DNA from 2 places in the Hymenobacter sp. R533113 genome. Region 2 is predicted to be linked to the other one. Evidence: riboswitches for the same ligand, from Rfam matches in the RefSeq annotation. Region 2 holds a riboswitch; the other holds the start of a gene.
What was found. A riboswitch is a leader RNA that binds a small molecule or an ion and turns the genes downstream of it on or off. The one in region 2 is predicted to bind cobalamin.
Positions count from the first base shown of each region.

Region 1 (10,892 bases), on a different contig from region 2:
CAGACCGGCTTGGGGAGCATTTAGCGGGCTTAGCAGTTGCAGATTTAGTTGGGCCTCATGCAAAGGGGAGTGGCGACGACTCAGAGCAACCAGCCGGTTACAAGTTAGCCAGTGAAACCAGCGGTTGCGGGTTCCGATACGCAGCGGAATACCGGCCCTCTGCGCCAGTTGGGCTAAGGCTTTATTTGGGAAAACGTGAATAATAGCAGCGGCTTCCTCTGCCTGGAGCAACGCAACCTGTGCGCTGGGGGGCTTTTTCAGCAACTCATCCACATTGATAAACCCATCAACCTGCGGGCAGGCCTCCGCCACTGCTTGCGTGTACGTGCGGCCAATCAGTAAGACCCGGCACCCCGGAAATAAGCGCTTCAGCTGGCCACAAACGGGCAGGGTCAGTACGACGTCGCCAATGGCATCAGTCCGGCTTACCAGAAAGGTTTTCATGTAGCGTCAGGTCTTGGCTGAGTGCGCAGCTTGGCGTATTTCAAAAAAACGCCCCCCGCAGAGATGCTGGCAATGCACAGACCAGCAAAACCATCTAAAAAGCCCAGACGCAAAAGGTAACCGTGTACGAACTTCCAGGTAGGTTTGAGGAGCAGGTGAAAAAGCGTGGCGCTTCCTTTCCCGCGCAACGCCAACTCCTCGGCCGCGATGCTGGTAAAACGGTTGAGCTGCGTTATGTGCTGGGCCACTGAATCGTAGGAATAATGGAGCAGGTCGCCGGATAAGGTGCCGATATTTTGCCCCCCAGTTACTTCATAGCGCTCATGCAGGAGCAAGCCAGTCCAGCGGCCCAGGCGCCGGTCGTAGAGGCGCAGCTTACGGTCGGGGTACCAGCCGCCGTGGCGCACCCAGGTGCCGCAGTAGTTGGTGAGGCGAGCTAAGGTGTAGCCCGCGCCCTGCCAGTTTTGCTTGGCCTCCCGAATGCTTTGGCGCAGCTCGTCGGTCAGTACTTCATCGGCGTCTAGTTGGAGCACGTGGTTGTAGCTCGCCTGAGTGGTGGCAAAGTTCTTCTGCTCCACGTAGCCGGCAAAAGCGTGCTGAACGACGCGCGCGCCGTGGCTTTCGCAGATACTTACCGTCGCATCGATCGAGAAGGAATCGACTACTACTACCTCGTCGCCTATGTCGCCGAGCGCATCCAAGCAGCGGCCAATGTTGTGCTCTTCATTGAATGTGATGATGACGATGGAGAGGGGAACGGGCATGGGGGGCAAATATCCAGAATTAAGGCCAGCTTATTATTCTGATTTAGTAGCCCAAGTATATTATTGGCCTCAGTTTCGCAACCCATAATTACCACTTCATTTACTCCCTTCCCTATTCTACAGCTTTATCAGATCATGCTTACCACCCAACAGTCGCAAACGCAGCAAGAATATGGCACTGCCAAAGGTTGGCGCCTATTCATGTACATCTTAGCTCCACCCCTTATCCTTTTGTTTTTAGCTCTGCCCTTTCTGAGTTGGGATAAAAGCGAAGAACTCGGGCTGGGGCTAACGATTAGCTTTTCTGTTTTAATGATAGGGATGGCTGCTTTTCTTGTATACGGTCTACTAGAAACTATTAAAGCCAAACATATTATTACCGCTGATAAGCTCATTTATGCAGGCGTATTCCGGCGTAAAGAGCTGCTATTGGATAATATTAAAGGCTATCGAATTAGTGAGCAATACATACACATCTTCCCAAGAAATGCATCTGATCCAAAGATCCAGATAGGCTACACCAGCGAGAATTATGAGGGGTTGCAAGAATGGTTCACAGACCATTATCCCGATTTGGATATAGTAGAGCAGGAGCAAGAAGCCGCTCAGGTGTTGGAAGAACACGATTTGGGCAGGACACCGACTGAGCGGCAAGAAACGCTGGAGAAAGCGCGACGTACCGCCAAATGGCTGAATATTATTGGAGGTATAGTAACGGCATGGCTACTCTTACGACCTCAGCCTTATGAATGGGCCATAGCTGCCGGCTTACTTATGCCTTTGATAGCTATGGCAGCCTTATGGCTACACCAAGGTGCTATCAGGTTTGACGAAAAAAAGAACAGTGCTTATCCCGGATTAACCACGGCCATCCTCGGGCCGCTGCTGTTACTGATGATGCGTGTATTTCTGGATTTTGAAGTTCTGGAGTATAGCCCTCTGTGGCCTCAAGCGGGCTTTGTAGCAATTATCGTTATTCTAGTGTTATTGGTAGTTAGCCGCACCTCCCTCTATAGTAATGAGTCGCGAATAAGCTTATTAATTGCGATACTATTTACGGCTGCCCTATATGGATTTGCTGGTACACTCGCTTACAATTGTGCGTTTGATGAAAGTCAGGCTACTAAGTATGAGGCGCAGGTGATCAGCAAACATATAAGCAGCGGCAAAACCACCACTTACTACTTGGAAGTTGCTCCCTGGGGACCGCGCACAGCCAACGAAGATGTGACCGTTACTCAGGACTATTATGAGCAAACAGAGGTGGGCGAGACCGTCGAAATATACCTGATGCCGGGCCAGCTAAATGTGCCGTGGTTTACGGTCGTTGAATAAAAGCGCAACAAAAAAGCCCCCCAGATATTATCTGGGGGGCTTTTTTCTGATTAAAGCTAAATTCTAGTAACGATACAGGTCCGACTTGAACGGGCCTTGTGCGTCTACGCCGATGTACTGCGCCTGCTTGGGCTTCAGCTCATCCAGCTCCACACCGATTTTGGCTAGGTGCAGATAAGCAACTTTCTCGTCGAGGTGCTTAGGCAGCGTGTATACTTTGTTCTCGTACTGATCAGCGTTCTGCCACAGTTCCAGCTGCGCCAATACCTGGTTGGTGAACGAGTTCGACATCACGAACGAAGGGTGGCCAGTAGCGCAACCCAGGTTCACCAAGCGACCTTCGGCCAGAATGATTACCTCTTTGCCATCGATGTTGTACAAGTCAACCTGGGGCTTCACCGTGTCTTTGGTGTGGCCGTAGTTACCATTCAGCCAAGCCATATCGATTTCATCGTCGAAGTGGCCGATGTTGCAGACGATAGCTTTATCCTTCAGAGCGCGGAAATGCTCTTCCGTGATGATGTCGCAGTTGCCGGTAGCAGTGACTACGATATCAGCTTCTTTAATAGCGTTCGACATTTTCTTCACCGCGTAGCCGTCCATGGCAGCTTGCAGGGCGCAGATGGGGTCGATTTCAGTAACGATAACCCGAGCACCGGCACCGCGCAACGAAGCAGCAGTACCTTTACCTACGTCGCCGTAGCCAGCTACAACGGCAATTTTGCCAGCCATCATCACGTCAGTTGCCCGACGGATAGCGTCTACTGCCGACTCTTTGCAGCCGTACTTGTTATCAAACTTCGACTTGGTTACGGAGTCATTGATATTGAAAGCGGGCATGAGCAAGCTGCCGTTTTTCACCCGATCCAGCAAGCGCAGTACGCCAGTGGTGGTTTCTTCCGAAATGCCTCTAATGCCAGCAGCTAATTCAGGGAAGTTGTTGAGCACCATGTTGGTCAGGTCGCCGCCATCATCCAGAATCATGTTCAGGGGCTGACGGTCTTCACCGAAATACAGGGTTTGCTCGATGCACCAGTTGAACTCCTCCTCACTCATGCCTTTCCAGGCATATACCGGAATACCAGCAGCAGCAATAGCAGCAGCAGCGTGATCCTGGGTCGAGAAGATATTGCACGATGACCAGGTCACGTCAGCACCAAGCGCGATGAGCGTCTCGATGAGTACGGCGGTTTGAATGGTCATGTGCAGGCAACCGGCAACGCGGGCACCTTTGAGCGGCTGCGAAGCGCCAAACTCTTCGCGCAAAGCCATTAGGCCCGGCATTTCAGCCTCTGCCAAACGGATTTCCTTGCGGCCCCATTCGGCCAGCGACATGTCTTTTACTTTGTAAGGAACGTAGGTCGTATCAACCATGATATAGTGTGTTTTTGCTATTCAACTGCAAAGGTAAGCAAATTGTTAGTCGAAGGTAAAAAACAAAGAACCTGCCCCGACAAGGAACAGGTTCTTTAGTTGCTTATTACTAGTTACTAATGAGCTAGTTATTTTCAATTACTGTGGCTCGTGGCTGCAAGGTCTGATCGAGGCTGCTGGCTACACCGCGCACTAATACTGTATAAATTTTGCCGGGAGCATAATTTCTGGTGCCGGTACCGGCACCAGTTCCATTGCCTACCGAGGTCACAGTGGCATTGGTGCTGTTCGTCACTACAAAGTTGTAATCACCGGGTGTTATCTCTACGAAGGCTGAAGCTGTAGGGAACGCCACTGTAGAAATAACATTCACCGGAGCACCCGATGCTGAGGCCTGCGCTAAGTTTACGGGACTAGGAGCACCCTGCCCTAAATGCACCAAACGAATTTTGGCGCGACCAGTCGCTGGGGCCGTCAAATCATCGGATACCGCTAGTAGCGCAACGGCATTGGCTGTTGTGCTTGGAGCATAAGCGAACAACGACTGGCTCTTGTCGCGCTCAATGGTAACAGTTTGCGTCGTAGCGTTTTGGTCAGAGGCGGCGACGTTGATCTTCACCTCCTGTGCGCCGGCTGGAGCATTCAAGTACCTAGAGCTCTCGCCATAATTAAGCTGGCCAATTTCCGAGTTATTGACCAGCACTTTTACACGCACGTTGGCTGAGGCAGCAGCATGGATGGCCATTACCTGGCCATTACCAGGGCCATTATCATCATCGTCGCCGCAGCCGGAAAAGGCTAGCGCGGCGGCAGGCATCGTAGCCAGCAGGAGGTAGCGGCGAAAAGCAGTTGTGAAAGTTGTCATAATCAAATTAACAGGTGAAAAAGCTAAGTAAACTGGCCTCAGAACGTAGACCCTGGCCCTTTTGTTGAGTAGAGGGCCGAAAGTTTTGGCTTTCACTGAACTAATTACCTCGCCCTGAAGTCCCTTACTTCTACCTGCTTATTGCTCCTCCCTCGTTTATGAATCTTCGCTCCTTTGCCCTATTGCTCCTTTGCTCATCAGCTTTTAGTGTAGCGCACGCTCAACAAACACCCAGTATTCTGCGTCTCAGCCCCGAGGACCAGGGCCGTGCCCTGAATGGTGCTCAGAAGAACTTCTATTTTGCCCCCCAGGGCACTGATGACTATCAGAATGCCGGCTTTTTCGGGCAACGCCTGCGCCCTTACTTAGCCGGCAATGAACAGGCTTTGGACCACTTAAATAGCTACCGGCAGCAGAAATGGCTGTTTTTGGCTGAGCGTCTGACCTTTATGGGTGCTTTGGGCTTCTATGGGCAGCAGGTGATGGCGGGCGAAGGCAAGCAGCGCTATTTCAGCAATCCGCAAAAGGTTGCCATTGGCGTAGCCGCCGCCAGTTTGCTGGCTAATGTGTTCATCAGCCGTAATACGAACACCCATTTCCAACGGGCAGTAGAGGCACACAACGCAAGTTGGCCCGCCGCTCGCGGAGGCGTTTTTCAGCGTCTATCGCCCGCTGCCGTAGGTTTCACCGCAGCTCCGACGGGACAGCCTCACCTCGCTTTGCGCTGGAATTTGCGCTAGATTGCGCTAAAGAGCCCGTTTTTGCGTAAGCATAGCCATGGACTTTCCGCTGCCCGACGCGGCCCGGCAGTACGTTGCCGACCACCTGCACCACGACCCCGCCCAACTTGCCCTCCAGGCCCGGCGCTTTCCGGGCCTGCCAGTACCCGATCTGGTGCGCCAGATCCAGGCGCGCCAGAAGGCTCGCACCAAGATTCCGGCTTGGGCTGATAACCCAGACCTGATTTTTCCCAGCGCAGTTTCGGTTGAGCAGGCCTCCTCAGCCCGCGCCGCAGCATTTAAGGCCAGCCTTGTAAGCGGACAGCGCCTTGCCGATCTAACCGGTGGCTTTGGAGTTGACGCCACGTATTTTGCCACCCGGATACCGGAGGTGCATTACGTAGAGCGCGACCCCAAACTAGTAGCCGTGGTAGAATATAATCTGGCGCAGCTAGGTATTCAAACGGTGCACTGCCATGCCACTGATGCAGTAGACTTTCTCAAGAACACCCCGGATACGTTTGACTGGATCTATCTCGATCCGGCTAGGCGCGACACGGCAGCTCGGAAAATATTCCGCCTGCAGGACTGCGAGCCGGATGTGCTACGTCTTTTGCCTTTGCTGCTCCATAAAAGCCGGCGGGTGCTGCTCAAAACGTCGCCCATGCTCGATATTGAGCAAGCTCTGAGTGAGCTGCGCCAGGTTCGTCGCCTGTGGGTGGTAGCCGTTGACAATGAGTGCAAAGAGGTATTATATGAGTTGGGCCCAGAGGCGGCCGTAGATCCGGAGCGCTTTACTGTCAACTTGCTGCGTAACGGTCAGCAGCAGGAGTTTAGGCTGAACAGGGCCCGTGAGGCACGCGCTATACCGCGCTACGCTGAGCCCCAACAGTATTTGTACGAGCCTAACGTGGCAGTTCTCAAAGCCGGTGGTTTCAAAAGTATAGGTACAGCCTTTGAGCTATTAAAGCTTCATCAGCACAGCCACTTATACACCGCCGACACGCTCCGACCCGACTTTCCCGGCCGCATTTTCCGCATTCGGGCCACCGAGCGCTACGACCGCGATGCCCTCCTACCCCACTTGGGCCCTGAAGCGCGCGCCCACGTCACCACGCGCAACTTTCCTGACTCGGTAGCTGAGTTTCGCCTCCGAACCGGTATTCGGGAGGGTGGCGACACGTACCTGTTTGCTACCACCGATTTGCGCGGCCGTCTGATGGTGCTCGTCTGCGAGAAAAGCCAAACCACAGACTTTTCTGACTGGACAGATTGATTGGCAAGTGTGTAATTAGCTTTCAAAACCAGTTCTATCTAAACAGCTAAAAAAGCCCCCCAGAATAATTCTGGGGGGCTTTTTTAGCTGTTCATAAAAGAGGTAAAACTCTGTATAAGTTAGCCAGCTCAGCTTAATTCGTAGTCAGGCCTTACTTGTCCACGCGCTACCAATAATGCGAAAGCGCCAAGGCAGGGTGGCTGCTTCATCACCGGCATAGGCCAGGCCTACGCGCGGGCTGCGCTTCACCTGCTCTTCGGGTATTGTTTCGCCATGGTCTTCCAGCCAAAGCACGTCGCCTTGCAAATCGGTGCCGGTGAGGGTGGGCGTGATGTTCAGCGCCTGTGTAAGCAAGCCCGGACCAGCAGTCAGCTTCGGCGAAACTACCGTCTGGCTCCGCCGCTGAAGCATTATTTCTATACCCTCCAAGGGCTCAATGGCCCGAATAAGGACTGTATCAGATTTATCGGCCTCATTGGTGCTGATGTTGAACAAGGTATGCCGCTGATACACCTGGTAGAGGTAAGCACGCCCACCCGGCTCCAAAAGGGCCTGAGCATGAGTTCCACGCCGCTTGATATGCATTGTCAGCGAATGGTCGCCGACGTGAGAATAGGCTTCGGCTTCCACGATGCGGCCACCCGTCAGCTCGCCGTTCAGGTTTGAAAACACATGCTTACCAAGTAGCTCGCGGGCAATCTGCACCGGATCGGGGCGACGGTAGAAGCTGGGGGGCAATTTAGTGGCCATAGTCTATTCTATCAGGTCGTTTTTCAACTTCTATACGGCTACAGGCATGTTGGTACTTGCTTGCGGGAGCATCTTCATCATACAACCAGCGTTATATTCGGCTGAATGCCGCTATCTTTGCGCCCGTTATAGGTGGCCAGACCCCGATTGTGGGGCGAGGCTGAAAAGGGAATCCCGTTCAAATCGGGAGCTGTCCCCGCAACTGTACGCTTCATAGGATGGTGGGCCAATCCCCCGGCCACTGTTTCGTTGAAAGCTTCTGCTGTATCAGGAGCCCGAGAAATGGGAAGGCGGTACCACCCGAAGCAAGCCAGGAGACCTGCCTGTACAAGTTCAATGTTCAGCGCTTTCGGAGGAAAGGCGGAGAACGAATGCAGTGGCCGCTGTGTGCGGTCGGTTTTCCTGTTTTCGGCCTCGGCTTCGCGGTGGTTTCCTGCTTTTGGAGGAAGTTATGCGGGGTTTTGAACTGAATTTTCCTAAACCGAAAATTTAGTTCGGATCATGAGTACACACAGATTTTGGCGGCACGAGCCGTTAGTAGCGTTTGGGTTGCTGGGGGGCGTTTTGAGCGCCTTTCCCAGTCAGGCCCAGTCAAACGCCAACGCGTCTTCCTCTCCCGATTCCAGCCAGCTTTCCACCGTTCAGGTGCTGCCCGACGTGCGGGTGCAGGCCGCGCGCCCTGGTCGGTTTGCCGTAGGCAGCCGCCTCACCACCGTCGACTCAGTGGCGTTAAGCCAATATCGGACTGGTACCCTTACGGATGTATTGGCGGCGCGCACGCCGTTGTATATCAAGAACTACGGGCCCGGCCAGCTATCATCTATTACCATCCGAGGCACGTCGGCCCGGCACACGGCGGTGCTGTGGAATGGCTTCAATATCACCTTGCCTTCTCTAGGAGAAGCTGATTTTGCCTTATTACCTGCTGGGGCCAATACGCGCATAGATGTACAGCATGGTCCGGCCGGCGCTACCTACGGCACCGGCGCCGTGGGCGGCACCGTATTGCTTTCTTCCCCTATTCGCTGGGGAGCGGGCGCACAAGTAAGCGCGCAGCTCGATGCTGGCCAGTATGGCTTAGGCGCGGGTAGCCTTGAAGGCCGCTTTAGCAACCAAAAAGTAGCTATGCGTACGGCGGCCTCCTACCGCGAAGCCCCCAATGACTTTCCCTACAGCTCACCCGAAATAACGGGCTTGGTGCGGCGCCGCCAGCAGAACGCGGCGACCCGCCAGTGGAGCCTCAGCCAGGATGCTACCCTGCGCCTGGGCGAGCGCGGCGAGCTAACTGCCGCCGTTTGGCTCACCGATGCCGACCGGCAGCTGCAGCCCGCCATTGGCTCGGGCAACAACCACGCTCGCGAGCGGGACCAAAGCCGCCGTCTGCTGGCCGGCTATCGTCATGTAGCTTCCGGGCGTCATGAGTCGGCGGTGCGGGTGGCGTGGTTTGAGGATGTTATTAATTATCAAAATGACGACCTGATGAGCAATTCGCGGGTTCGCACGACCCAGGCTCAGGCCGAGCACACCTTCACTTTCAACTCAAAAGCCAGCTTGCGCGTAGGCGGTGAGGCCCAGCACTTCGCGGCCGCAGTAGATGGCTACGGGCGGTCCGTATCCGAAAACCGGTTCTCGGGCTTTGGGCTGCTGCGCTACGACCCTATTCCTCGCTTGCAGCTCACAGCCAATCTGCGGCAGGCGTTCATCTCGGGCCGGCGGCCACCACTTGCTCCCACGGTAGGAGCCGAATGGCAGTTTTGGCAAACTCCGGCTCAGCAGGTTTCGCTGAAAGTCAGTGCCTCGCGCAGCTACCGCGCTCCTACCCTGAACGAGCGTTTCTGGCGTACCGGCGACCCAAATCTGCGGCCCGAAAACGGCAGTGGCTACGAAGCTGGCTTGCGGCATCAGTTCACCCAAAATGCTCCCTGGAGTGTACAAACGGAGTTGACGGCCTATCACCAGCTGATAGACGACTGGGTGCAATGGCTGCCTAATAACCAAGGCGCCTACACGCCCCGCAACCTGCGCCAGGTGCGCGCCCGTGGCCTGGAAGCCAGCTCCCAGCTGACCGGGCATTGGGGGGCTTATTCGCTCACGGCTCGCGCAGCTTATGGCTTCACTCAATCGGAAAAGGTAAAAGGCCGCGCCGAAGACCCTGACCCCGCGGGCCGACAGCTGCCCTACGTGCCGCTGCATTCGTTGGCTTTTACTACCGACCACAGCTGGCATAAGTGGCAGCTTACCACGGGGCTCACGTTCACCGGCTACCGCTACACCGACGCTTCGGCCGTCGATTTCCTGCCGTCTTACACCCTGCTCAATGCCAGCCTGGGCCGGACACTGCCCATTACTCCGACTTGGGCGCTGATGGTACTGGCCCAGGGCTTCAACCTCACCAATAGCGACTATCAGGTCTATGCCTATCGGGCTATGCCGCCGCGCAATGCCACCCTCAGCCTACGCCTAACCTGGCGCTAATAATTTCCCTCTCTTACCTCTTTTTTATGTTTCAACCACGTCTTTCCCATTTTCTCACCCGCACGCTGCTAGTCGGCATCGGGACTTTCACATTAGCCAGCTGCGACCCGGATAGTGATGGTCCGGGTGCCCCTCCCGCCCCGGCCGGCAACAGTACCAACGTTTATATTGTGAATGAAGGGCAATTCAACACGCCCAACGGCGCCATCAGCCTGTTCAGCAAAACCTCCGGCACTGTAGTCGACAACAACCTGTTCACTAGCGCAAATAATCGTCCACTTGGAGATGTAGTGCAGTCCATGACAGTGGTGGGCGACCGGGGTTACCTGGTAGTGAATGCGACGGGCAAGGTGGAAGTCGTGACAATGGCTAACTTTCAGGCGGTGGCTACCATTACGGGTTTCCAGCAACCTCGCTACCTGATAGCGGTGAATGCCGACAAGGCTTATGTCACGGAATGGGTGCAGCGGGGCCAGCCCGGCCGCGTAGCCGTCCTGGACTTGCGCACGAACACCATAACCAAGACCATTCCCGTGGGTCGTCAGCCCGAGCAGCTCCTCCTGGCCAATGGGAAGGTGTACGTCACGAACTCTGACGAAAATACGGTCAGCATCATCAACCCAAGCACTGATATAGTAGAATCCTCGATTCAGGTGCAGGATGGGCCCAGCAGCTTGGTGCAGGACAAAAGCAGTAATGTGTGGGTAGCGTGCACCGGTATTACCCGCTACGGCCCGGCTCCTACGTTTGCCGTGGTTTCGTCCACCACTGGCAGCCTGATTCGCTTTAATCCCAGTTCCCCGGCCACTCAAACGAGTCTGCCGTTTGCCACTGGCGGGCCCAGTAGCCTGACTACCAACGGCAATAAGGATCAGCTATATTACCGCTAC
Region 1 is NZ_JAKWBD010000013.1:983,390-994,281, forward strand. It holds gene MKZ35_RS13530 (glycosyltransferase family 9 protein) at 1-444, opposite strand, end outside; gene MKZ35_RS13535 (glycosyltransferase family 2 protein) at 441-1,208, opposite strand; gene MKZ35_RS13540 (hypothetical protein) at 1,344-2,543, shown strand; gene ahcY (adenosylhomocysteinase) at 2,607-3,917, opposite strand; gene MKZ35_RS13550 (DUF4397 domain-containing protein) at 4,042-4,782, opposite strand; gene MKZ35_RS13555 (hypothetical protein) at 4,941-5,522, shown strand; gene MKZ35_RS13560 (class I SAM-dependent methyltransferase) at 5,560-6,777, shown strand; gene MKZ35_RS13565 (DNA-3-methyladenine glycosylase) at 6,922-7,527, opposite strand; cobalamin riboswitch at 7,641-7,868, shown strand; gene MKZ35_RS13570 (TonB-dependent receptor) at 8,029-10,002, shown strand; gene MKZ35_RS13575 (YncE family protein) at 10,029-10,892, shown strand, end outside.
Region 1: it holds a riboswitch for cobalamin, as region 2 does, so the genes downstream of both, MKZ35_RS13570 (TonB-dependent receptor) here and MKZ35_RS06855 (sensor histidine kinase) in region 2, are expected to answer to the same signal.

Region 2 (10,892 bases):
GAAGTCCGAGTATTCAGTGCTGTATTGCTCGTAGCGAATATCGGTTTCCACCGAGGTGGGCAAATCATCGAGGTTGGCCACCGAAAACATCTGGCAGAACTCCGCCCCTACTTTCAGTCCTTCGGTCAGGTCCAGGTCAACTTGCAGGGCCTGGTCGGACAGGTCCAGCGCCAGGTACTTTTCCAGTAGCCCGGCTTTTTCCGCCGTGCCGGCCAGCTCATCGGAGGTGAGCCGGTGCGAGCGGATGTAGGGTGCGTTGGTCGGCCCCACTCCTTCCAGGGTGCGCACAAACTGGCCCACGGTGTCGAAAAAGCTCTCCAACACCTTGGTGTCGAGCATCTCCTTGGGCACGATGTTGCGCCGGGCCAGCAGCCCCGACGTGCTGCCCCAGTTGGGCCGCTCCGACGAGGTTTTGGTGATGTAGAGGTAGCAGAAGTGATTCAGAAACGGCCGCTCATTGAAGTGCCGCTCGTAAGCCGAGGAGAGCAGCGTGCGCTCGGCCTCAAAGCCGGGGGCGTACTTATCCTCCACGTACCAGTCCTGCTTGTGCACCACGCAGTGGTCGGGCAGCAGCCGCACGGCCTTCACGAAGGCGGCCTGCAGTTGGGCATAATCCTCCCGCGATAGGGTGAAGATTTCGGGCAAATCCAGCCGGAAGGCGACCGTCACGTCCGCATTCTTCGAGATGAGACAATCCTTTTCCACCTTGTAGATGGGCTGCTTGGATTCCAGAGAAACGGAGGGCAGAACCTTATTGCTCATAAGCGGGAAAGCACCCAAGCCGGCCGCTAGGCGCGGCCGGCCGGGTCCTCGTTGAGGCGTTGGAATAAGCGGCTGTGCCGGTTGGTGATGTACTTGGGCGACGAGCGCCGGGCGGCGGCCTTCATCAGTCCGTGCTCACCATAGCGGCGGTTCAGGGCGAACACCCCGGCCCACATGCCACCCCCGGCCAGGAAGGTGACCAGCACGGTGAGCAGCAGCGGCACGCCCAGCAGGTAGCAGGTTACGAACAGGGCGAACACCAGCCCGATGCCAGCGGCCAGGAAGTAGATGTTGCTGCCCACCAGGCCCTTGAATTCCGCGGGCTTGTTGATACCACGATTGAGGTCGTAGATGGGCATGACCGCGGCTTAGAGGAAGAAGGACCGCACCACCGTGGCCACGATAACCAGGAAAATCATCGAGCCAAACCACGACACGGCCGTTTTTTGGGTGTCCTGGTCACCGGCGTTCCACTTGCCGTAGACTTTGATGGCCCCTACAAGGCCCAGTACCGCGCCGATGGCGTACATGAGCTTGGTGAGCGGGTCGAAGTAGCTGGTGACTTGGGTGGTAGCATCCTGAATGCCGGCCGTGCCGTTGCCGCCGCCGGTCTGGGCGTAGAGCAGTTGCGAGCTGAGGAGCAGGACCGCGAGGGCGAGCGAGGTAACGAAGGATTTCTTATTCATGGCAATGGGAAATGGAATCTGAGAGTTGGGAGAGGAGCACCGGGCTACTCGTCGTCGGGGCCGAAGAGGTCATCCAGCTCGGCGTGGTTGAGGGCCATCTGCTGGGCCATCTGCTCGGCCAGGGTAGTGCCGGCCAGCTCGACTGGCAGGGCGGGCTGCTGGCCCGTTTGCAGCAGGGTCAGGTATTCCGCAACGGAGGCCGCGGCCACCAGCGTAGGTTGATTAACCGGGGCGATGTCCAGCCGCGAAGCCACCGGCTCATCAAAGGCGGCCAACGGTTCGTAACCGTCGACCAGCAGAGCTTGCTGCACGGTCTCAGGCTCAAGGGCCCCAGCGGATGCTGCGTCCGCAGCCAATGAATCAGCGGGTTGATTGTGGGCTTCGCGCCGGACCAGGGCAGCCAGGTGCTCATCGGCCTGGTCGGCCTCCTCGATGCGGTTTTCATCCTGCACCTGCGCCTCGTCACCCGCGCCGGCCGTTGCCTCCATCGGCACAGTATCACTGGTGCTTGCATCCTGGCCGGTCGCCGTGCCGGTGGAATCGGGCAGCGCCCCTCCCACCAGCGGCTCTGCCGCCGTGGGCAGGTTCTGGTCCGCGCCGGCTTCGGGGCGCTCCGGGTCGTCCACGGCATCGTCGCGGGCTTCGGTGGCCGCCGGTGTGGCCTTAACAAAGGCCGAAGTGGGGCGGACCAGCGGGGAGGTGCTACCGCACTACCGCCCGCGCCGGCGAGTTGGCCACTGACTCCTTTCCGGCCGGAGCTCAGCAGGGCCGTGAGTTCAGCCCGGTAGTATAGCAGGCCAACCACCAGGTAGTAGAGGATGACCAGAACCAGGGCGAAAAGGCCAAACTGGCTCCAGGAATAGGCACTGAGCATCGAGAGGCAATAGCGTGGCACCCCAGGCCGACCGGTCCGGGCGTGAACTTGCCAAACCGTGATTTGACGCTACAAACCTATCCGGGCTATAAACCGCTTGGGTAGAAAGTTGACGAATGGTTAGAATTCGATGCTGAGGTGCAGCCCCTACACACGAACGGCACGCGGCTCCGGCGGCTAAACCGGGCTGCGTGCCGTTGACATGGCCATCAAGGCGTGGGCTACCCCACCAAATGAATGCGGCTTTTCAGCTCATCTTTGGACGAACGGCTGACCGGCACGTACTCCTCGCCGAGCAATACGCCGCTCTCTTCGTAGGCCTGCACATGGTCCAGGTTCACGATGTAAGAGCGGTGGACTTTAAAAAAATGGTCGGGCAGCTTCTGCTCCAGCTCTTTCATGGTGGAGTCAAACACGAATTTCTCCCGCACCGTGTGCATCCGCACGTAATTCTGGAGGGCCTCGAAGTAAAGAATGTCGGCGAGCAGCACCTTGATGTGGCCCGAGCCCTTGCGCACAAACAGGTAGTCCGTGAACTTGGGGCACCGCTCGGCGGGTGCCGGCATTGGCGGTGTCGTAAATGGGGCCGGTGGGTCCGGCCTGGTAGGCATTGTAGAGGGCCAGTTCCACCTGCGCCCGCAGGGAGTCTTCCGTAAAGGGCTTGACCAAGTAGCCGTAGGGCTGGGCCAGCTTGACGCGGTTAAGGGTAGTGCAGTCCGAGCGGGCCGTAAGGAACACCACGGGGACGGCAAATTGCCGGCGCACCAGCAGGGCGGTGGCAATGCCGTCGCAGTCGCCGGCGATGTTGATGTCCATCAATACCAGCTCTACGCGCCGCCGGGCCAGCACGCGCAGGGCCTCTTCCCCGTTATCCACGGGCTCCAGGGCCTGATGCCCGAGGCGGGTCAGCATGCGGGCAATCTCATCGGCAATCAGGATTTCGTCTTCAACAATTAGGATGGTAGACATAGCAAAGGAAGTGAGTGGGAATTGGCAAGCTGGGTCATTAAGCGCGGGTGACTTCGATGCAGGTGCCGTGGGGGTGGTGCGGGGTGGCCGCAACGGTGGCTTTTAGCTGCTTGGCCAGCGAGTAAACCAGGTCGACGCCCAGGGATTCGGGCTTGCCCACGAGGCCGCAGTCGGGGAGCCCCACGCCGTTGTCGATGACCCGCAGCTGAAACCCGTACGGGCATTTCTTTTGGCACAGGGTGATTTGCAGGCATCCGCCGGCCTGCTGGGTAAAGGCATGCTTGTAGGCATTCGTGACCAGCTCATTGACCAGCAAGCCGAAGGCACTGGCGTCTTTGGCCTCCATCACCACGGCATCCAGCTCCGCCGTGAGCTCAATGGGGCATCGGGCGGAGTTCAGCGAGGTATGCAGGGACTGCAGCAGCTCCGTCAAATAGGTGTCCAGGCGGACCTGGGCGAGGTTATCGGCCTGGAACAGCAACTCATGCACCAGGCCCATGCTGCGGATTCGGGCCTGGCTGCCAGTGAGTACCTCCACTAGCGCCGGGTCGGCCGAGCGGCTGCTCTGCCAGGATAAGAGGCTGCTGACGAGTTGCAGGTTGTTTTTGACCCGGTGGTGGATTTCCTGCACCAGCACTTCCTTCTCCGCCATGGAAGCGCTGATTTCCCGGTGGGCGCGCGCCAGCAGGGCCCGGTTGCCCCGCAGCCGCCAGTAGAAGATGGCTCCCGCGACCAACCCCAGGGTCAGCAGCCACGCCACCCCGACCAAGGCGCGCTGGCGCTGCTGCTGCTCCCGCGCCAGGGCGGCGGCCGTGCGGGCCTGCTGGGTCAGCAGCCTGATTTCCTGCTCACGCACCTGCACCGCGACCTGCCCCTTTAGCTGTGCAAACGTCAGCGCATTTTGTTCCGCAACGCCTGGCTTACGCTCACTTGGTTTTCGCTCCCTGGTAGAACCGGCCAGGTATGCAGCTTTTTCGACTTGAGAAAGGGTTTTCTGGCCCGTCGTATCGCTGGTAGTCCGTTGGGACAGGAGAGCAACCACGAGCAGTCCTATTCCCAGGGCCATAGAGCACCGTTAAGTGGCAGGGCAGGTTTTGCCACCGGACAGGCATTGTCATCATTATCGGTTCGCCCTGGCCGGGCGTATCCGTGCTGGCGGAATTGCTGTTGGCTTCCAGAACGCGGGAAGTCGGGAGGTAGAGTGAGCATACTGCTTTGTGAAAGGAATGATGAAGCATCATTCTCGCAACGGGCGAATGCCCAAGCAGCAGGGACCAGACCAGCGGAGCCGAAGTGTTGGGTAGACCGGGTAGACCGGGTAAACGCAACCCCCTGGTCCGACTATTGCCAGTCGGGCCTAAGGGTTTTCACACTTCAATGAGCTAGATTTCTGCCCCTGCTTGCGAGGGCATGTGTCTAAAGTCGTAGGGCGGCAAGTATCCTGACTTGTGCCATTATCGTCAGCCTTCTCACCCTGGAGGGCAATGGCTATGCGTCGACGATAACTTGGTGCGGCACTTACAGTTGCGCGACAGTCCGTGATTCTCACACGGTTCTTTTTTAATCCCGGAATTACCCGGAAACCTCTCTACGGCAATCGAAAATTGCAAAGAACTTGTGCTGCGGATACGGGGTATGGGCTTCGCCGGTTACTCATTTTAGGCCCGGCCGGCTCGGCAACGAGCTTTTTGCGAGCATTGGCCGCCTGAAAATGCTGGCCACTAAAATGCAGAATGCCGGACCTTGTACATCACGTGCACAACGCCCGGCATCCGTCTAACAGCTTGAGCCGTTTGCTCCTCCCCCACCCTGCCCAGGCTTCCCACCGCGGTATATCCGGCTCCGATTTCTTCCCTGGCAAAGCCGTCCTGTGCGATGGTAGAAAAGCCCGTTATTTTTTTGGCGACATCATCTGGCGCAGCTGCCGCTGAAACGCTTTCTGAATCTGTCCCTCGTTCGCTGCTTTGAACTGGGCGAGGATGTTGTGAATAACATCGGTGGAGGATGCTCCCCCGCCCAGCAGTAAGCCCATCTGCTGGAAAAACTGCTGGTGGCTGGCCGTGATGCGTATCTGGAAGGATTTTTTCTCCGATGAATCCGCAAACAGGGCGGTCAGGTCCAGCTTATCCTTGCCGTCCCCCGTGGCGGCCGGCGTCGGCACTGCCTCGGCATCTTCCTCGTCCTCGTCATCCTCAGCGGGTAACTCCGCTGCTGGAGCAATCGGCGGTACCGGAGTCGCAACGGCCGGCGCTTTCTCTCCCTTTGGTTCTATCGGAGGAGCACTGGCCGCTGGCACTGGAGGAGTAGCTGGCTGGGAAGCTGGCTCCACCGCGGCGATGGGCGCGACCGTCACGGGCGGCTCCGGCTGCCCTGCTGGTACCGATGGCGCAGCATCGACGGGTATGGCTGCCGGCTCCAGGGCGGGAGCCGCCGGCGTGGGCGTTGTCTCCGGGGCCGGGGCGGCTCCGGGCAGTACGAAGGGTTGGCTGGTACCCATGTGGCTGATGGCCGCGACGGAGCCCGTCAGGCGGGCCAGCTCGGCCATTTGTTCTTCCGGGGTGAGTTTGGGTTTCTTGGTGGAGGCTTTGGCCATGACGAAGGAGGAAGCAGGCTAGGAGTTGGAGAGCAAATGAAACAGCGGCTGACGCAATGGTGCGGCTAAGCGCCAGGCGCTGACTCGACGGCCGGGGCGGTAAACGCAATGGTTTTACCCGATGGGGTGACGGACCCCTCCCCTATCACGAGGGTAAGAATTTCCAGGATGAGCTGGCCCAGGCCGAGCCGGTTGAGGTCGCGCTCGGGCAGCGGAAACATCGTGGAGCGGTTTTCCTTGTAGGTCATCAGCAACTCGACCCGGCTCTTGAGCAAGGGCAGCCCCTTCTCCTGAAAAAGCTCCTCCGTTTTATCATAAATCCCTTTTTTCTCGGACTTCACGAACTTGTTCCAGAAGGCATAGAAACCCAAGAGGTTGGAATCTTCATCGCGGGCCTGCACAAACTGGCCCAGGATGCCCATGTAAGACATGGTGGAGGCAATAGAGCCCTTGTCAGGCTCAATCGGCAGGAAGATGTAATCCACCAGCCGTAGCAGCTCAGGGAGGCCCACCACGTTCACTGTACCGGGCGTATCCACCAGAATGAAATCGTAGTCCTGCTCAAACAATCCTTCGATGGAGCTAACGGCCTTCTCCACGCTGGAAATGATAACCGGGTACGGCGGAATACCCTGCTTCAGCAATCGGGCCTGAAACGGCGCTTCCGATTGCAGCCGGTTCTGCTCTTCGAGGCGGTAGGCGTGCAGGGAGTTCTGGGGGTAGTCGCAGTCCACCATGGCCACCTTGTAGCCATAGTAGTAACACAGCGCCGAGGCCATGTGCGTGCCGATGGTCGACTTACCAGCGCCCCCTTCTGGGTGGCAAATGCGAGTACGTGGGGTTGATTCATGCGTGGGACCGGAAGTTTTATGACCGCTGATTTATGAGTTGCAAAGGGGCACTGTTGCAACACAACTAAGTTGTATTAAGACATTGCAATAAAGTTGCTTAACAACAAAATTGCAAAGATGTTATGTTGCAAAATTGCAAAACATCAAAGTGTTATTGCGCCATTGTTGTTTAGTTGCAGAGTGGCGAAGGTAATATGTTGCGTTGTTGCAAAGCAACATTAGGACAAAAATTACGGTTGGTAATTTGGGGTAAAGTGGCAAAGTTGCTTTGGTGAGTTGTTGCAAAGTGTCATTAATATGTAAGATTCAAGCAATAGTTTTGTTTGTGTTATAAAGTGGCAAAGTTGCAACGGTGCAGTGTGGCAATAATCAGGAGTATGCTACCAAGCTTAGCAGGGTTAATCCTTAATTATTAATGAGGTGTAAAGTTGCAAAGTGCTAAAGTTGCATTGTGGCAAAATTCGAAGTCTGTAGCTCTAGTTCTAGCACCGTTCATCTACTCCGTTCCTGTAGCTCGTTCGACGACCAGCAAGCCATGTCATTGTCCGGACAAACTTCGTTTACCCGATTTAATGACACAGCCAAGTTCGCAGGCTCACATGGCTTGGCTTGCTAGTTTAGCGTAGATAGTTTAGCGATTCAGAATCCTAGAGTATTTTTAGGAAGCCTGGATAGGCTAATACACCCACAATCACAATGGAGCCGGAGAAATCAGCTGAAAATGCCGCCGATGCTGCTCGCACTTTGCGCATCGACGTGCGGGTTAGTCCAGAGGAGAAAAAGGAATTGCAGGCTAAAGTAAAGGCCGCCGGCTATAAAAAAGTGTCGGCTTATTTGCGCGATGTTGGGCGAGGGGTTGAGCTCAAAGAAAGTATGCCGCCGGAGCTACGGCGACAGCTGGTAGGCATTGGAACCAACCTGAATCAGATAGCTCGTCTGGCCCAGGCGGGTAAATCATTTGGTAGCCATGAAGCGCAGTTGCTCCAGGCGCTGGCCATTATAAGGGGGTACTTGGTATGATTGCTAAAACCACCACGGGCAATGACTTTGAAGGTGCGCTTACCTACGGAGCGGGGCAGCGGCAGGGGAGGGAAAGGAGCCGGGCGAAGCCCCGCTTTTAGTCGTGGCAAATGTTATTCCCGGCAGTCCCAAAGAAATGGCGCAGGATATGAGCGCCGTGGCGGCCCAGAGCAAGAAGATTCAAAAGCCGGTGTGGCATACCGTGCTCTCGTGGAAGGCGGGGGAGGTGGTAAGTCAGGCACAGAAGGTCGCTGCCGCGCAGCGTTACTGCGAGTTGATTGGCGCACCCATTGACCGGCACCAAGTGGTCGTGTATGAGCACCGGGATAAGAAGCACGCCCACGTTCACATCTACCTGAATCGGGTGCCGATTGATGGAGGACCGGCCCTGCGGACGGACAATAACTTCTATCGGCAGCCGGCCATCACGCGGCAGATAAGCCAGGAACTAGGCATGGACCCCATTCCCGAACGACGGCGCAGCCTCCAGGCGCTGGACCCGACGAAGGAAACGGCGCGGGAGCAGGTGAGCCAGACGTTACAGCACTTACTCAGCCGACCCGATAGGGGAGGGGAGGAGTGGCTAACTTTGCAATTGCAAAAAAACTGATTGGAGTTCGCTATACGCACGATAAAGGCGGCGTTTTACGCGGGGTGAGCTTTGAAATGAATGGCGTGGCGGTGAGGGGGCAGGAAGTAGGTTATAAAGGGGCGCAACTGCGCGAGGCCCTAGCCGCGCCCGTGGTGCAGGTAGCGATAGTGCCGGAAGCGGATAGTGCGCCCGGTGTGGCCCAACCAACTGCGTTGCCAGTGCAAAGCAGACCGGAGCTGCCAAAGCGCCCCCGCCGGAAAGGACCTTTCCGGTAAGTTTTGGGCGGGTGAGTAGTTTCATTCGTGTGCCCAGCGTGCACCTCACCGCTGACTTTGAACCACTCGTCAAATAACTCCCGCCAGGCTTTGCCGGCGGGGGTAAGTTGCTTGATTCACCAAGTGTTTCAAGCGATGGAAGACGAGAAAGGACTACGGAAAATCATGGAGTTTATGCGCCTGTTTGCCATCGTGCTGATGGGCGTTAACATCTACTATTACTGCTTTAGCTACTTCAAAGCCATGGGCTGGACGCCGGCCGTTGTCGAGCACCTGCTGGATAGCTTTACCAGGAACACTTTTATGTTTAAGGCCAGTTGGGTGAGTAAGACGCTGGCCGTGGTCTTCCTGCTGCTCAGCTGCCTCGGTACGCGGGGACGGGCCAATGAAAAGCTCAAAGGGGCCTCGGTGGCGGGCTACGCCGCTATTGGGTTGGCGCTGATTTATGGGTCGGATATGGTGCGCGGGTTTTCGCTGGGGGCCGGGCTGACGACGGCGCTATATGCCGGGTTGCTGTCGGGGGGCTTTCTGCTGCTGCTGAGCGCCGGAGCCTGGCTGAGCCGGCTGTTCAACAACGACCTGATGAAGGACATTTTCAACAAGGACAACGAGAGCTTTCCGCAGGAGGAGCGGCTGATGGAAAACGAGTATTCGGTGAACCTGCGCACCGAGTACCAGCTGCGGGGCAAGCGGCACCACGGCTGGCTGAACGTGGTCAATCCCTTCCGGGCCACGATGGTGCTGGGTACGCCCGGCTCGGGCAAATCGTTTGCCATCATCAACGAGTTCATCCGGCAGCACCTGGCCAAGGGTTTCTGCATGTACATCTACGATTACAAGTTTGACGACCTGAGCCGCATCTGCTACAACACGCTGCTGCGCCACCAGGATAAGTTCGATAAGCCGGTGGGCTTCTACGTCATCAACTTCGATAACCCGCGCAAAAGCCACCGCTGCAACCCGCTGCTGCCCGAGCTGATGACGGACATCGTGGATGCCTACGAAAGCGCCTCCACCATCATGCTCAACCTCAACAAGAGCTGGATTCAGAAGCAGGGGGACTTTTTCGTGGAGTCGCCCATCAACTTCGTGGCGGCCATCATCTGGTTTCTGAAGCTGTTCGAGGAGGGCAAATACTGCACCTTCCCCCACGTCATCGAGTTTCTGAGCCGGGACTACGAGGAGATATTCCCGGTGCTGGCCTCTTACCCCGAGATTGAAAACCTGGTGAAGCCGTTCGTGTCGGCGTTCCAGAAGGATGCCATTGAGCAACTGGAAGGCCAGATTGCCAGCGCCCGGATTCCGCTGGGCCGGCTGGCCTCCCCGCAGCTTTACTGGGTGATGTCGGGCAATGACTTCACGCTCGATATCAACAGCAACGAGGAGCCCAAAGTATTGTGCGTGGGCAATAACCCCGACCGGCAGGCCATCTACGGGGCGGCGCTGGGCCTTTACAATGCCCGGCTGGTGAAGCTGGTGAACCAGAAGGGCAAGCGTAAATCCTCCATCATCATCGACGAGCTGCCCACCATTTACTTCAAGGGACTCGATAACCTCATTGCCACGGCCCGCAGCAACAAGGTGAGCACCTGCCTGGGATTCCAGGACTTCTCGCAGCTGGAGCGCGACTACGGGCAGAAAGAGGCCGAAGTCATCAAAAACACGGTGGGCAATGTATTCAGCGGCCAGGTGTCGGGCAACAGCGGCAAGTGGCTGAGCGAGCGGTTTGGCAAAATCCTGCAGCAGCGCCAGAGCCTGAGCATCAACATGCGCGAAACCAGCACCAGCCTTTCGACGCAAATGGATAGTATGATTCCAGCCAGCACCATTGCCAACCTCACGCAGGGCAATTTCGTGGGCGCGGTGGCCGACAACTTCGGCGAGGAAATCGCGCAGAAGGTGTTTCACGCCCGGATTCAGGTAGACTTAAAAGCAGTAGCCGCTGAGGCCAGCGCTTACCAGCCCATCCCCGACATCACCAGCTTTATCAACCCGGCCACGGGCAAGGACGAGGCCGAGGAGATGATTAAGGCCAACTTCAACCGCATCAAAACCGACGTGAAAGAGCTGTGCGCCCGGGAGCTGGTGCGCATCGGGCAGGACCCAACCTTGCGGCACCTCATCAAGGAGAAGGCAGAAAAGTAAGATTAAGACAGGCCGCCGACCCTACAGCACGGAGCCGGGATTTGCGCCCCGGCTTCGTGCCGTTCGTGTGTCGGAGCTGCACCTCATGGGCCATTTCGGGCCACTCGTCAACTTTCTCCCTAGGG
Region 2 is NZ_JAKWBD010000009.1:79,340-90,231, reverse strand. It holds gene MKZ35_RS06885 (TraG family conjugative transposon ATPase) at 1-762, opposite strand, end outside; gene MKZ35_RS06880 (DUF4133 domain-containing protein) at 789-1,121, opposite strand; gene MKZ35_RS06875 (DUF4134 domain-containing protein) at 1,131-1,448, opposite strand; gene MKZ35_RS06870 (hypothetical protein) at 1,493-2,008, opposite strand; gene MKZ35_RS06865 (LytR/AlgR family response regulator transcription factor) at 2,544-2,762, opposite strand; gene MKZ35_RS06860 (response regulator) at 2,731-3,291, opposite strand; gene MKZ35_RS06855 (sensor histidine kinase) at 3,329-4,357, opposite strand; cobalamin riboswitch at 4,706-4,894, opposite strand; gene MKZ35_RS06850 (hypothetical protein) at 5,183-5,884, opposite strand; gene MKZ35_RS06845 (ParA family protein) at 5,950-6,711, opposite strand; gene MKZ35_RS06840 (plasmid mobilization protein) at 7,432-7,755, shown strand; gene MKZ35_RS06835 (relaxase/mobilization nuclease domain-containing protein) at 7,859-8,365, shown strand; gene MKZ35_RS06830 (hypothetical protein) at 8,410-8,622, shown strand; gene mobC (conjugal transfer protein MobC) at 8,758-10,767, shown strand.